Linked DNA regions of Azotobacter salinestris. The protein of the gene in region 1 purifies or fractionates together with the protein of each later gene. This does not show direct contact. Links are inferred from orthologs where the notes say so. Each region holds a gene or a part of one and is shown in the gene's direction. Other genes may lie near its edges. The genes, in order: GCU53_RS18605 and GCU53_RS07940.

The links.
Region 2: the proteins of GCU53_RS18605 (region 1) and GCU53_RS07940 purify together in Escherichia coli (affinity purification with mass spectrometry, with the first as the bait; 2 studies listed by BioGRID). This does not show direct contact. The link is inferred for Azotobacter salinestris from one-to-one orthologs.

The regions. Positions count from the first base shown.
Region 1 is NZ_CP045302.1:3,966,070-3,973,404, forward strand. The notes cover bases 2,377-5,209. They hold GCU53_RS18605 (DsbC family protein), read left to right. Parts: upstream 2,377-3,342; coding sequence 3,343-4,077; downstream 4,078-5,209. Other genes in these bases: xerD (site-specific tyrosine recombinase XerD), read left to right, coding at 2,381-3,277; GCU53_RS18610 (homoserine dehydrogenase), read left to right, coding at 4,224-5,209. Also shown: rpsP (30S ribosomal protein S16), read left to right, coding at 1-49; ribosome maturation factor RimM, read left to right, coding at 57-593; tRNA (guanosine(37)-N1)-methyltransferase TrmD, read left to right, coding at 596-1,339; rplS (50S ribosomal protein L19), read left to right, coding at 1,382-1,732; GCU53_RS18595 (acyl-CoA thioesterase), read left to right, coding at 1,880-2,311; more of GCU53_RS18610, read left to right, coding at 5,210-5,528; thrC (threonine synthase), read left to right, coding at 5,614-7,023; GCU53_RS18620 (DUF3509 domain-containing protein), read left to right, coding at 7,286-7,335. UniProt on the Escherichia coli protein: Acts as a disulfide isomerase, interacting with incorrectly folded proteins to correct non-native disulfide bonds.
Region 2 is NZ_CP045302.1:1,674,175-1,681,542, reverse strand. The notes cover bases 2,276-5,141. They hold GCU53_RS07940 (FKBP-type peptidyl-prolyl cis-trans isomerase), read left to right. Parts: upstream 2,276-3,398; coding sequence 3,399-3,884; downstream 3,885-5,141. Other genes in these bases: GCU53_RS07925 (EAL domain-containing protein), read right to left, coding at 4,959-5,141; mscL (large-conductance mechanosensitive channel protein MscL), read right to left, coding at 4,449-4,859; GCU53_RS07935 (glutathione peroxidase), read left to right, coding at 3,966-4,448; GCU53_RS07945 (DUF3565 domain-containing protein), read right to left, coding at 3,106-3,384; GCU53_RS07950 (acetate kinase), read right to left, coding at 2,276-3,106. Also shown: pta (phosphate acetyltransferase), read right to left, coding at 1-1,893; more of GCU53_RS07950, read right to left, coding at 1,907-2,275; more of GCU53_RS07925, read right to left, coding at 5,142-5,711; GCU53_RS07915 (HP1242/YdcH family protein), read left to right, coding at 6,366-6,623; DNA repair protein RadA, read left to right, coding at 6,694-7,368. UniProt on the Escherichia coli protein: Folding helper with both chaperone and peptidyl-prolyl cis-trans isomerase (PPIase) activities. Chaperone activity prevents aggregation of unfolded or partially folded proteins and promotes their correct folding.

The DNA.
Region 1 (7,335 bases):
CGAGCGCGTTGCCCAGCTGCTCAAGGAAGCGGCCAAGGCGACTGCCTGAGTTCGCTATGGACACGACGCCTGCATCCGCCGACGAACTGATCGTTCTTGGCAAGATCACTTCGGTGCACGGCGTCCGCGGGGAAGTGAAGGTCTATTCCTTCACCGATCCGATCGACAACCTGTTCGACTATCGTCGCTGGATCCTCAGGCGTGGCGATGAGTGGCGGCAGGTGGATCTGGTCCGGGGGCGCCCGCAGGGCAGGCTCCTGGTGGCCAAGCTGAAGGGAATCGATGATCGCGACGAGGCGCGTGCCTTGGCGGACTTCGAGATCTGCGTTCCCATCGCTCAGCTGCCTCGGCTGGGTGAGGGCGAGTATTACTGGCATCAGCTCGAAGGCCTGCGGGTAATCGATCAGGCAGATCGCTTGCTTGGCAAGGTCGATCATCTGCTGGAAACCGGCGCCAACGATGTGTTGGTGGTCAGGCCTTGTGCCGGCAGCTTGGATGACCGCGAGCGCCTGTTGCCCTATACGGAGCACTGCGTGCTGCAGGTGGACCTGGCAGCTGGCGAAATGCGGGTGGACTGGGATGCGGACTTCTGAGCATGCAGGTCGAAGTCATCAGCATCTTTCCGGAGATGTTCGCCGCCATCCGTGATTTCGGCATAACCAGCCGAGCGGTCAAACAGGGCCTGCTCAGGCTCAACTGCTGGAATCCCCGAAGCTTCACGGAGGACCGCCACCAGACGGTGGACGATCGTCCGTTTGGCGGCGGCCCGGGCATGGTCATGAAGATCCAGCCTCTGGAGCGGGCTCTGGCTGCCGCCAGAGCCGCGGTCGGAGGACGGGCGAAGGTGATCTACCTGTCGCCGCAAGGCCGCCAGTTGAAGCAGCAGGCGGTGCGTGCGCTGGCGCAGGAGGAGGCGTTGATTCTCATTGCCGGCCGTTATGAAGGAGTCGACGAGCGCTTCATCGAAGCGCACGTGGATGAGGAGTGGTCGATCGGCGATTATGTCCTGTCCGGCGGCGAGCTGCCGGCCATGGTGCTGATCGATGCGGTTACCCGGTTGTTGCCCGGTGCGCTGGGGCATGCCGGTTCCGCCGAGGAGGACTCGTTCACCGATGGCCTGCTCGACTGCCCGCACTACACCCGACCGGAGGTGTACGAGGGAAAACGTGTTCCTGAGGTGCTGCTGAGCGGCAATCATGAGCACATCCGGCGCTGGCGTCTGCAGCAGTCCCTTGGGCGGACCTCGGAGCGCCGCGCCGATCTTCTGGATAGCCGCTCGCTTTCTGGAGAAGAGCAAAAGCTGTTGGCGGAATACCTTCGCCAGCGGAACGATAGTTGACGTATCGATGGCAGGCCAGGGGTCTGTCTCAGGAGCACTCAGATGACCAACAAGATCATTCAGCAGCTCGAAGCCGAGCAGATGAGCAAAGAGATTCCGGCTTTCGCCCCGGGCGATACCGTGATCGTGCAGGTGAAGGTGAAGGAAGGCGAGCGCCAGCGTCTGCAGGCTTTCGAGGGCGTGGTCATCGGCAAGCGCAACCGCGGCCTGAACAGCGCTTTCACCGTGCGCAAGATCTCCAGCGGCGTGGGCGTAGAGCGTACCTTCCAGACCTACAGCCCACTGGTCGACAGCATTACCGTCAAGCGTCGCGGTGACGTGCGCAAGGCCAAGCTGTATTATCTCCGCGACCTGTCCGGCAAAGCAGCACGTATCAAGGAAAAACTCTCCTGATCAGGGTTTTTCTCCTCGAAAAAGCAGCCGAAAGGCTGCTTTTTCGTTTGCGCGTCCGCCGGCAGGCGTGTAAGTCCTGCCTTGCAGCGCACAACAAAAAAATCCCGCCAGTGGCAGCCACCTATTTTTTCATCTGGAAGTAGTGGCATGACCCCTAGAGAGCAAGAAATCCAGCGTCGGATCGCGTTATCCGAAACCCGCATCACCAAAGCGGTCTTTCCGTTCACCACCAACCACCACAACACCCTGTTCGGCGGCACCGCGCTGGGCTGGATGGACGAGGTCTCGTTCATCACCGCAACGCGCTTCTGCCGCCTGCCGACGGTCACGGTTTCCTCGGACCGGGTCGATTTCAAGCATCCGATCCCGGGCGGCTCGATCGTCGAGCTGGTCGGGCGTGTGGTGCAGGTCGGCAACACCAGTTGCAAGGTCGAGGTGGAAATCTTCGTCGAAGGCATGTATTGCGGTACCCGCGAGAAGGCGATCACCGGCCTGTTCAGTTTCGTCGCCATCGACGAGAACAAGCGACCGCAGGCGATACTGCCCGGCTTTCCCATGGAAAAGGATGAGGCAGCCTGAACAGGCTGCCGCTGCCAGCGGGCCGGCGGTCCTCTGGCAGCACTTCTGTCCGTTCTGGCAAGGATCAGCATGCCCTCCATCGAGCATCCACAGATCGAGCGTTTTCTCGAGGCCCTCTGGCTGGAGAAGGGGCTTTCGACGCATACCCGGGCGGCCTATCGCAGCGATCTCGAGCTTTTCAACGGCTGGCTGGGTGAGCGTGGTCTGGAGCTGGTCGAGGTGGGGCGCGAACTGATCCTCGATCATCTGGCCTGGCGAGTCGACGCCGGCTACAAGGCGCGCTCCACCGCGCGCTTTCTCTCCGGTCTGCGCGGTTTCTTCCGCTACCTGTTGCGCGAGGGCGTGATCGCCAGCGATCCGACCCTGCAGGTGGATCTGCCGCAATTGGGCCGTCCCTTGCCCAAGTCCCTCTCCGAGGCCGATGTCGAGGCGCTGCTGGCGGCGCCGGAAAGCGACGATCCGCTCGGGCTGCGCGACCGGGCCATGCTCGAGGTGCTCTATGCCTGCGGCCTGCGGGTCAGCGAGCTGGTTGGCCTGCGCCTGGAGCAACTGAACCTGCGCCAGGGCGTGGTGCGGGTCTTCGGGAAGGGCAGCAAGGAGCGCCTGGTGCCGCTGGGCGAGGAGGCCATCGCCTGGCTCGAGCGCTATCTGGTCGAGGCCAGGGTACTGCTCCTCGGAGGGCGGCCGAGCGACGTGCTCTTTCCCAGCCTGCGTGGCGAGCAGATGACGCGGCAGACCTTCTGGCACCGCATCAAGCATCACGCCCGGGTGGCCGGGATCGACAAGAGCCTGTCGCCGCACACCCTGCGCCATGCCTTCGCGACCCATCTGCTCAATCATGGCGCCGACCTTCGCGTGGTGCAGATGCTTCTCGGCCACAGCGACCTGTCGACCACCCAGATCTACACTCACATCGCCCGGGCGCGCCTGCAGGAGCTGCACGCGCGGCATCATCCGCGTGGCTGAATAGACCGTCCGGCATGTCCCGCCTGTGATAGGCTCTGCCCATTCGCACCATCCTCGGAGTATCCATGCGCGTTTCCTCGCTTTTCGCTGCCGTGGCGCTTGGCCTGGCAGGCACTCTGGCCCTGGCGGCCGATCCCGACCAGGCCATTCGCAAGGCCCTGCAGCAGATGCAGCCGGGATTGCCGATCGAGTCCATCGCCGAAAGCCCGATGACAGGTCTCTACCAGGTCCAGCTGAAGGGTGGACGGATGCTCTATGCCAGTGCCGACGGCCAGTTCGTCATGCAGGGCTACCTGTATCAGCTCAAGGACGGCAAGCCGCTCAACCTCACCGAGAAGGCGGAAAGCCGGGCCGTGGCGAAGACCGTCAACGGCATACCGGCCAGCGAGATGGTGATCTTCGCGCCCAAGGAGCCGAAGACCCACATCACCGTCTTCACCGACACCGACTGCGGCTACTGCCAGAAACTGCACAGCGAGGTGCCGGAGCTGAACCGGCTCGGCGTCGAGGTGCGTTACGTGGCTTTCCCGCGCCAGGGTATCGGCTCCCATGGCTACGGGGATCTGGTGAGCGTCTGGTGCGCCAAGGATCGCCAGACGGCGATGAACAAGGCCAAGGCGCGGGAGAAGGTGCCGGCGGCCACCTGCGACAACCCGGTCGCCAGGCAGTTCGAACTGGGCCAGATGATCGGCGTGCAGGGCACTCCCGCCGTGGTGCTGGCCAACGGGCAGATGATCCCGGGCTACCAGCCGGCACCGCAGCTGGCCAAGCAGGCTATCGCCGCCCAGGCGACCAACTGACCGCACGGCCGTCAAGCCGCGCCGTCGGCGCCCTGCGGGCGGTGCGCCAATTGACTAAAGGCCGAGTGCTTCGTAATGTGCGGCTCTTTTCTCTGCGGCCGGGGCATGCCCGGTCGTTCTCTGCGGTGAAGATGGGGAGTTTCAGCGTGAAACCGGTCAAAGTAGGCATCTGTGGACTGGGTACCGTCGGTGGCGGCACCTTCAATGTGCTCAAACGCAATGCCGAGGAGATCGCCCGCCGTGCCGGGCGTGAAATCGAGATCGCCCAGATCGCCATGCGCAGCGCCAACCCGAAATGCGATATCGCCGGCACCCCCATCGCCGCCGACGTTTTCGAGCTGGTCGACAATCCGGAGATCGAGGTCGTCGTCGAACTGATCGGTGGTTGCGGCCTGGCCCGCGAACTGGTGCTCAAGGCCATCGACAACGGCAAGCATGTGGTCACCGCGAACAAGGCGCTGATCGCCGTGCACGGCGACGAGATCTTCGCCAAGGCCCGCGCGAAGGGCGTGATCGTCGCCTTCGAGGCGGCGGTGGCCGGCGGCATCCCGGTGATCAAGGCGATCCGCGAGGGCCTGGCCGGCAACCGCATCAACTGGGTGGCCGGCATCATCAACGGCACCGGCAACTTCATCCTCAGCGAAATGCGCGAGAAGGGCCGGGCTTTCTCCGATGTCCTCAAGGAGGCCCAGGCGCTGGGCTATGCCGAGGCCGATCCGACCTTCGACGTGGAAGGCATCGATGCCGCTCACAAGCTGACCATCCTCGCCTCGATCGCCTTCGGCATCCCGCTGCAGTTCGACAAGGCCTATACCGAAGGCATATCCAGGCTGACCAGCGCCGACGTCAACTACGCCGAGGCGCTGGGCTACCGCATCAAGCACCTGGGCATCGCCCGGCGCACCAGCGAGGGCTTCGAGCTGCGCGTGCATCCGACGTTGATCCCCGCCGATCGGCTGATCGCCAACGTCAACGGCGTGATGAACGCGGTGATGGTCAACGGCGACGCGGTGGGTTCGACCCTGTTCTGCGGCGCCGGCGCCGGCATGGAGCCGACCGCCTCGGCGGTGGTGGCCGACTTGGTGGATGTGGTGCGCGCCATGACCTCCGACCCGGAGAATCGCGTGCCGCATCTGGCCTTCCAGCCCGATGCGCTGTCCGCCCATCCGATCCTGCCGATTTCGGCCTGCGAGAGCGCCTACTATCTGCGCATCCAGGCCAAGGACCATCCGGGCGTGCTGGCCCAGGTGGCGAGCATCCTCTCCGAGCGCGGCATCAACATCGAGTCGATCATGCAGAAGGAGGCCGAGGAGCACGACGGCCTGGTGCCGATGATCCTGGTCACCCACCGGGTCCGCGAGCGCTGCATCGACGAGGCCATCGCCGCCATGGAAACCCTCGAGGGCGTGGTCGGCAAGGTTGTCCGCATCCGCGTCGAACAGCTCAACTAATCCGCTACAAGCCGCCCGCCGCCCGCCGCCAGTGTCCGAGTCGCTGCGGCTCGGGGCCTGCGGCCCGAACCGAAGGTTTGCACACATGCGCTACATCAGCACCCGTGGCCAGGCGCCGGCCCTGAATTTCGAAGACGTGCTGCTGGCCGGCCTCGCCAGCGACGGTGGCCTCTACGTGCCGGAAAACCTGCCGTGCTTCACCGTCGAGGAGATCGCCTCCTGGGCCGGCCTGCCGTACCACGAGCTGGCCTTCCGGGTGATGCGCCCGTTCGTCGCCGGTTGCATCGCCGACGCCGACTTCAAGAGGATCCTCGAAGAAACCTACGGGGTGTTCGCCCACAAGGCAGTGGCGCCGCTGACCCAGCTGGGCGCCAACGAGTGGGTGCTCGAGCTGTTCCAGGGCCCGACCCTGGCGTTCAAGGACTTCGCCCTGCAACTGCTCGGCCGCCTGCTCGACCACGTGCTGACCAGGCGCGGCGAGCGCGTGGTGATCATGGGCGCCACCTCCGGCGATACCGGCTCGGCCGCCATCGAGGGCTGCAAGGCCTGCGAGAACGTCGACATCTTCATCATGCACCCGCACAACCGCGTGTCCGAGGTGCAGCGCCGGCAGATGACCACCATCCTCGGCGACAACATCCACAACATCGCCATCGAGGGCAACTTCGACGACTGCCAGGAGATGGTCAAGGCCAGCTTCGCCGACCAGGGCTTCCTCAAGGGCACCCGGCTGGTGGCGGTCAACTCGATCAACTGGGCGCGGATCATGGCCCAGGTCGTCTACTACTTCCATGCCGCCCTGCAGCTCGGAGCACCGCACCGCTCGGTGGCCTTCTCGGTGCCGACCGGCAACTTCGGCGACATCTTCGCCGGCTACCTGGCGCGCAACATGGGCCTGCCGGTCAACCAGTTGATCGTCGCCACCAACCGCAACGACATCCTGCACCGCTTCATGTCCGGCAACCGCTACGACAAGGACACCCTGCACCCGTCGCTGTCGCCATCCATGGACATCATGGTTTCCTCCAACTTCGAGCGTCTGCTGTTCGACCTGCACGGCCGCAACGGCGCCGCCGTGGCCGCGCTGATGGACAGCTTCAAGGCCACCGGCAGGCTGGCGGTGGAGGACGACCGCTGGACCGAGGCGCGCCGCCTGTTCGACTCGCTGGCGGTGGACGACGAGAACACCTGCGCGACCATCGCCGAGGTGCATGGCGAGACCGGCTACCTGCTCGACCCGCACACTGCGATCGGCGTCAAGGCCGCCCGCGAGTGCCGCCGCAGCCTGGCCCTGCCGATGGTCGTTCTCGGCACCGCGCATCCGGTCAAGTTCCCCGAGGCGGTGGAGAAGGCCGGTATCGGTGCAGCTCCGCAGCTGCCGGCGCACCTGGCCGACCTGTTCCAGCGCGAGGAGCGCTGCAGCGTGCTGCCCAACGACCTCAAGGCGGTGCAGGACTTCGTCAGCCGGCACGGCAACCGCGGCAAACTGCTGTGAAGCATGCAGCTGGCCACTGAAGCTCGCTGACGCTCGAGCAACGAAGCCGCCTCCCGACAGGGGGGCGGCTTTTTTCTTTCATATTCCCTCCGTAGCCTGTCCAGGCATCGCATGGCCGGCCATGGCGACCGCTGGCGGGCTCTGCTCTCCAGTGCGCGCCATGCCCCCGATGCCTGCAGACGAGCCGGATGGAAACTTTCTGCGTGCTGGCAAGTCATTTGCAGGCTGTAAGCAGCCTTCTCGTCACCTGAGGTGTTTGGATATGGAGAGCACGCGTGCATTGCTGGTCGAGGCACTGGCGCCTTACAAGAT
Region 2 (7,368 bases), 2.3 Mb from region 1 along the record:
GGGGAACACGAATACCGTGGCGCGGCCGGCCACCGGGCTGTCCGGGGCCTTCTGCCGGGCGACCGCGGCGATCGCCGCGGCGTCGTACTGCAGCGGGCCGTCGATCGGCAGGTCCGGGCGCGCCAGGCGGGCCAGGCGGGTGGCCTCGCGGACCTTCTCCACGTCGACGCCCTCGCCGGAGGCACCGGTGGAATAGCTGATCATCGCCACCCGCGGCGGGATACCGAAGGCCTGGGCCGAGGCCGCGCTCTGCAGGGCGATGTCGGCCAGCTCCTCGGCGCTCGGGTCGGGATTCACCGCGCAGTCGCCGTAGACCAGCACCTGGTCGGGCAGCAGCATGAAGAACACCGAGGACACCAGACGGCAGCCCGGTGCGGTCTTGATCAGCTGCAGGGCCGGGCGGATGGTGTTGGCGGTGGTGTGCACGGCGCCGGAAACCAGCCCGTCGACCTCGTCCAGGGCCAGCATCATGGTGCCGAGCACCACGTTGTCCTCCAGCTGGGCGCGTGCCGCCGGGGCGCTCAGGCCCTTGTGCCGGCGCCGCTCGACCATCGGCTCGACATAGCGCTCGCGGACCCGCTCGGGATCGACGATCTCCAGGCCGGCGGGCAATTCGATACCTTGCGCCCGGGCCACCGTCTGCACCTCCTCGGGTCTGGCCAGCAGCACGCAGCGGGCGATGCCGCGCTGCTGGCAGATTGCCGCGGCCTGCACGGTGCGCGGCTCGCTGCCTTCCGGCAGGACGATGCGCCGGTTCGCCGCCCTGGCCCGCCTGACCAGCTGGTAGCGGAACGCCGGCGGCGACAGGCGCGGCTCGCGGGGCGTGCCGCAGCGCCGGGCGAACCAGGCGTGGTCGAGGTGACTGGCCACGTAGTCGCTGATCCGTTCGGCGCGCTCCTGGTCGTCGAGGGGGATCTCCCGGTTCAGCCGCTCCAGTTCGTGCAGGGTTTCCTCGGGGGCGCGCTCCACGGCGAGCACCGGCAGGCCGTCGGCCATGGCCAGGCGGCACAGCTCGAGCACCCGCTCATCGGCGGGCAGTTCGCCGCACAGCAGCAGCCCGGCCAGCGCCATGCCGTTGCGGCTGGCCAGGCCAGCGGCGAGGATCACGTCGTGGCGGTCGCCGGGCACCAGCAACAGGGTGCCCGGCCTGAAGCGCGGCAGCAGGCTCGGCGCGGCGGCGGCGCACAGCAGGCTGTGCTGTACCCGGCGCTGGCGGTAGTCGCCGGGGTTGAGCAGGCGCGCGCCGAGCAGGTCGGCGATGTCGCTGGTGCGCGGGGTGTTCAGCGTGTCGTGCCAGGGCACGCAGCCGAGCAGGCGCAGGGTCTTGCCGAGCGGTTCGGGCTGGCACAGGCGCTCGGCCAAAGGCCCGGGGCGCACCTTGTTGAGGATCGCCCCGGCGACTGGCGTGTCCTGGCCGGCGCCGAGCAGGCGGGCCTGGATCTCCAGGCGGTCGCGCAGCTCTTCGAGGCTTTCCTCGGCCGGCGTGGAGACCAGGACGACGTCGGCGTTCAGGCTGCGTGCCAGATGCCCGTTGAGGCGTATGGCGTAGCCGACCTGTGGGCTCGGCACCAGGCCCTCGACGATCAGCACGTCGTGGCCGTTCTCGAGCTGCTGCAGACGACCGACGATGTCCTCCAGCAACTCATCCAACTGGCCGTCGCCGAGGCGCCGCTCCACCTGGGCCAGCGATAGAGGCTGCGGCGGGTTCAGATGGTGGGTGCGGGCGATCAACGCGGTGGAGCGCTCCGGACCGCTATCGCCGGGGTGCGGCTGGGCGACCGGCTTGAAGAAGGCGACTTTCAGGCCGCGCCGCTCCAGGGCGCGGACCAGGCCGAGGCTGGCCGAGGTGAGGCCGACGCCGTAGCCGCTGGGGGCGATCAGGAAGGTCTGCATGGGGCTGTCCTTGTCAGGAAGTGGGGGAGTCGAGCAGCGCCAGGGTGTCCAGGGCAATCTGCCGCTCCTCGCTGGTGGGGATCACCAGCAGGCGCGGATGGCCGGGGGCGTTGATCGCGCCGCTGACGCCGCCGACGCAGCGGGCGTTCGCGGCCTTGTCGACCGCCAGGCCGAGCAGCCCCAGATGGCCGACGGTCCTGGCGCGCACCAGCGGCGAGTTCTCGCCGATGCCGCCGGTGAAGATCACCCCGTCCAGGCGCGGCAGGGCGCAGGACAGCGCGGCCAGCGATTTGGCCAGGCGGTAGCAGAACACCTCGATGGCCAGGGTCGCCGGGCGGTGGCCCCGGGCACGCGCCTGCTCCAGGCTGCGCATGTCGTTGGAAAGCCCGGACAGGCCGAGCAGGCCGCTCTCGCTGTTCAGCAGGTGGTCGATCTCCTCGAGGCTCCAGCCCAGCACGCGGGCCAGGTGGCCATACAGGTTGGGGTCGACGTCGCCGCTGCGGGTGCCCATAACCAGGCCTTCCAGCGGGGTCAGGCCCATGCTGGTGTCGCGGCTCTGGCCGTCGACGATGGCGCAGGTCGAGCAGCCGTTGCCCAGGTGTGCGCTCAGCCAGCTGCTGTCGCCGGGGGACAGGCCGGCGAGCTCCGCGGCGCGCCGGCCGACGTAGTGGTGGCTGGTGCCGTGGAAGCCGTAGCGGCGCACGCCATGCTCGCGGTAGAGGTAGTCCGGAATGGCGTAGCGAAAGGCGTGCTCGGGCATGCTCTGGTGGAAGGCGGTATCGAACACCGCGACCTGCGGCAGGCCGGGGAACAGCTGCATGGCCGTCTCGATGCCGAGCAGGTTCTGCGGGTTGTGCAGCGGCGCCAGCGGCACCATGGCGCGGATCGCCGCGAGCGCCCGCGCGTCGATCAGACAGGATTGGGTGAATTGCTCGCCGCCGTGCACCACCCGGTGGCCGATGCCGTGCAGGCGGCCCTCGCAGGCCTCCTCGACCAGCGGCAACAGCGCTTCGAGCGCGGCGCGGTGGTCGGCGCCGGGCAGCTCGCGCTGGTGGCGGATGCTCGCGGCCTGCCAGCAGTGCAGCAGCGCCTGCGGGCTGTTCAGGCGCTCGGCCTGGCCGGCGAGCAGGGGCATGGCGTGGGCCTGGCTGATCAGGGCGAACTTGAGCGACGAGCTGCCGCAGTTGAGCACCAGTATGTTGCGTGTGGCCATCAGTCCTCCCGGGATCGTTCCTTCCGGCACCAGCCGCAGGAAAAGGGTTGACCGATGAGGCGCCGGCGATGTTCCGGATTGAGTACCCAAGGGCGGTTCTGCCAGGGCGGCTGGTGACGCAGATGCTGGGTATGCCCGCAGGACAGCAGCGCCACCCAGTGGCCGTCCGCGTCCTGGCGGAAGCCGGTCAGGCGCGGCGTCCCGGCCCGCTCGTCCTCGCCCGGTTCGCTTTCCCGCGAGGTGACGGTTACACTGGGAACTTCATTCTTCTTTTGCAAAAGGTTGTTCGCTCATGCTGATCGCCGCCAACAAGGCTGTCTCCATCGACTATACCCTGACCAACGATGCCGGTGAGGTGATCGACAGTTCTGCCGGCGGTGCGCCGCTGGTCTATCTGCATGGGGCCGGAAACATCATCGTCGGCCTGGAGAAGGCGCTGGAAGGCAAGCAGGCCGGGGACGAGCTGAAGGTTTCCATCGAGCCGGAAGAGGCCTACGGCGAGTACAGCCCCGAGCTGGTCGCCACCCTCAACCGCGCCATGTTCGAAGGCGTCGACGAGCTGGCGGTGGGCATGCAGTTCCACGCCTCCGCGCCGGACGGCGGCATGCAGATCGTCACCATCCGCCACCTGGAAGGCGACGACGTGACCGTCGACGGCAACCACCCCCTGGCCGGTCAGCGCCTGAACTTCCAGGTCAAGGTGGTCGGCGTGCGCGAAGCCCATCCGGAGGAAATCGCCCACGGCCATATCCATGGCGAGGGTGGCCACCACCACTGAAGCCGGCCCGCCGGCCGTGCGTGACACCTCGAAAGGGCGCCGTTTGGCGCCTTTTCTCTTGGCAAGCAGGGGAGTCGAGAGATGAGTGCGTTCCATGATCTGGCCTTGCGCGGACTGGACAGCCAGGACCTGCCGCTGGCGCAGTTCCGCGACAAGGTGGTGCTGGTGGTCAACGTCGCCTCGAAATGCGGCCTGACGCCTCAGTACGCGAGCCTGGAGAGGCTCCAGCTGCAGTACCGCGACCGTGGTTTCAGCGTGCTCGGCCTGCCGTGCAACCAGTTCGCCGCTCAGGAGCCGGGCGATGAGGCGCAGATCCGCGAGTTCTGCACCCTCAATTACGGTGTGACCTTCCCCCTGGCGGCCAAGCTCGAGGTCAACGGTCCCGAGCGCCACCCCCTGTACCGCTTGCTGGCGGGGGAGGACGCCGAGTTCCCCGGCGACATCACCTGGAATTTCGAGAAGTTCCTGGTGGGCCGCGACGGCCGCGTGCTGGCGCGCTTCTCGCCGCGCACCGCGCCGGACGCCCCGGCGCTGCTGCAGGCGATCGAGAAGGCCCTCGGCTGATCAGGAGCGGTTCTGCGCCTTGAGCAGGTTGCGGATCTCCTCGAGCAGCTGCTGGTCGCGGGTCGGTGCCGGCGGCAGGCTCGGCGCCGCCGCCTCCTTGCGCTTGAGCTTGTTGAGTGCCTTGACGCCGATGAAGATGGCGAAGGCGATGATCACAAAGTCGATCACCGTCTGGAGGAACCGGCCGTAGGCCAGCACCACCGCGGGCGCATCGCCCCGGGCCTGCTTGAGGGTGATGGCCAGGTCGGAGAAGTCCACTCCGCCGATCAGCAGGCCGAGCGGCGGCATGATCAAGTCCCCGACGAAGGACGAGACGATCTTGCCGAAGGCCGCGCCGATGATGATCCCCACCGCCATGTCGACCACGTTGCCCTTGACGGCGAAGGCCTTGAATTCGCTGAGCATGCCCATGCAAGCGCTCCTCGTTGAGATGACCTGGCTCGCAGTCTAGGGCGTGTCATCGGTTATTTCCCGCAGCGCGCCGGTCGCTGAAAACCCGGCCGGCGTCCCTCAGACGTCCGGAAAGCGGACTGGCGGCAGGGCCTCGAAGGCCGGTCTGGCGAACAGGTAGCCCTGGAACAGCTCGATCCCCAGACCGCGCAGGGCCTCGAGTTCGCCCGGCGTCTCCACGCCCTCGGCGATCACCGTGATCCCCAGGCGCCGGCTGATCGCGAGCAGACCCTCGACCAGGACCTGGCGCACGCTGTCGCGGTCGATGTCGCGAATCAGCGCCATGTCCAGCTTGATCAGGTCCGGCTGGAAGTCGGCCAGCAGGTTGAGCCCGGCGTAGCCGGCGCCGAAGTCGTCGATGGCGGTGCGAAAACCCTGCTGGCGATAGGCGCGCAGGATGCCGATCAGGGGGTCGAGGTCGAGCTCCTGTTCCTGCTCGGTGACCTCGAAGATGATCCGCTCCAGCGGGAAATGGCAGCGCCGCGCGGCTTCCAGGGTGGCGCGGAGGCAGGTTTCCGCGCGATAGACGGCATTGGGCATGAAGTTGATCGACAGGAATCCCGGTACGGCCAGGGCCGCTCCCCATTCCACGGCCTTGACCCGGCACTGCTGGTCGAAGCGGTAGCGGTTCTCCGCATCGACCTGCGCCAGCAGGCTGCCCGCGCCGCTGCCGTCGGCACCGCGCACCAGTGCCTCGTGGGCGAAGATGCGGCGCTTCGGCAGGTCGACGATCGGCTGGAAGGCCATGCTCAGGGCGGGAGTGGAGTCCGGGGCGGTCTGGCAGGCGTGGCAGGGCGATGGGGTGTCAGGCATCGGCGAATGACTCGGAAGGGTTCGATGAGGCACGAAAGCAGATTTCACCTTGGCTGTCATCCGGACTTTCAGGCACGCCCGGCTTGCAGCGACAGCCTCGCCAGGGCCAGGAAAGCTTTTCTATGAGGCAGATGAATACATTACCGAGCAGAAGAGGATCCGTCGCGAGCAGAACTTCAAGCAGGCCGGGGAGCTGTTCCGCGGCTACGACCTCGGCATGGCCAACGAATAGGGCCACACGGCGCTGATCCTGGCCGCCTATCACGGGCGAATCGAGACGGTGGCGCAGCTGCTCGCCGCCGGCGCCGGCACCGATGCCTGTGGCCAGGACCGGCATGGCAACACCGCGCTGATGGGGGCGATCTTCAAGGGCGAGCTGCGCATCGCCAGGCGCCTGCTGGCGACCGAATGCGATCCGGACCAGCGCAATGCCGCCGGCCAGACCCCGGCCATGTACGCCGCGCTGTTCCAGCGCCGGGAGCTGCTCGAGGCGCTGCGCGAGCGCGGTGCCAACCTGACGGCCAGCGATGCGTTCGGCAACACGGTGGAGAACCTGGCGCGCGGGGAGATCCGCTCGCCCTGAGCGCCGGCAGCTGCGGTTGCCGGCTGCTAAGGTGAAGAGGTCCGGCCCCGCCACCACAGGAGGAACGCTTCATGTACGTCGATCCCCACCCCCTGAGCAAGGATTTCCCGGACCAGACCGAGACGCTGCAGCGTCTGCGGCAGACGAGCCCCAACTTTTCCCGCCTGGTCGAGGAGTACGAGGCGCTGGACAAGCGCATCTGCCGTGTCGAGGGCGGTACGGAGAACCTGGACGACCTGCAGCTGCAAGCGTTGAAGCAGGAGCGGGTGGTGATGAAGGACGATATCGCCCGCCAGCTCCGAAAGGCACTCGACAACAGCGGAAGCTGACTCGTCGAGCGTCGCGCACAGGCCTGCGCCCGGCCGCTATCATGCGGGCTTTTCCCGGAGCGGAGTTCCCATGGCCAAGGCCAAGCGCATGTACGGCTGCACCGAGTGCGGCGCCACCTTCCCCAAATGGGCCGGCCAGTGCGGCGAGTGCGGCGCCTGGAACACCCTGGTGGAAACCCTGCTGGAGGGCGCGGCGACGCCGAACGGTCGCGGCGGCTGGGCCGGCCAGCAGGCCAACGTCAGGACCCTGGCGGAGGTCAGCGTCGAGGAGGTGCCGCGCTTCTCCACTGCCTCGAAGGAGCTCGACCGGGTGCTCGGCGGCGGCCTGGTGGACGGCTCGGTGGTGCTGATCGGCGGCGACCCCGGCATCGGCAAGTCGACCATCCTCCTGCAGACCCTGTGCAACGTCGCCGAACGCTTCCCGGCGCTCTACGTCACCGGCGAGGAGTCCCAGCAGCAGGTGGCGATGCGTGCCCGCCGCCTGGACCTGCCGCAGGACAAGCTCAAGGTGATGACCGAGACCTGCATCGAGGCGATCATCGCCACCGCCCGCCTGGAAAAGCCCAAGGTGATGGTGATCGACTCGATCCAGACCATCTTCACCGAGCAGCTGCAGTCGGCGCCCGGCGGCGTCGCCCAGGTGCGCGAGAGCGCGGCGCTCTTGGTGCGCTTCGCCAAGCAGAGCGGCACCGCGGTGTTCCTGGTCGGCCACGTCACCAAGGAGGGCGCGCTGGCCGGCCCCCGG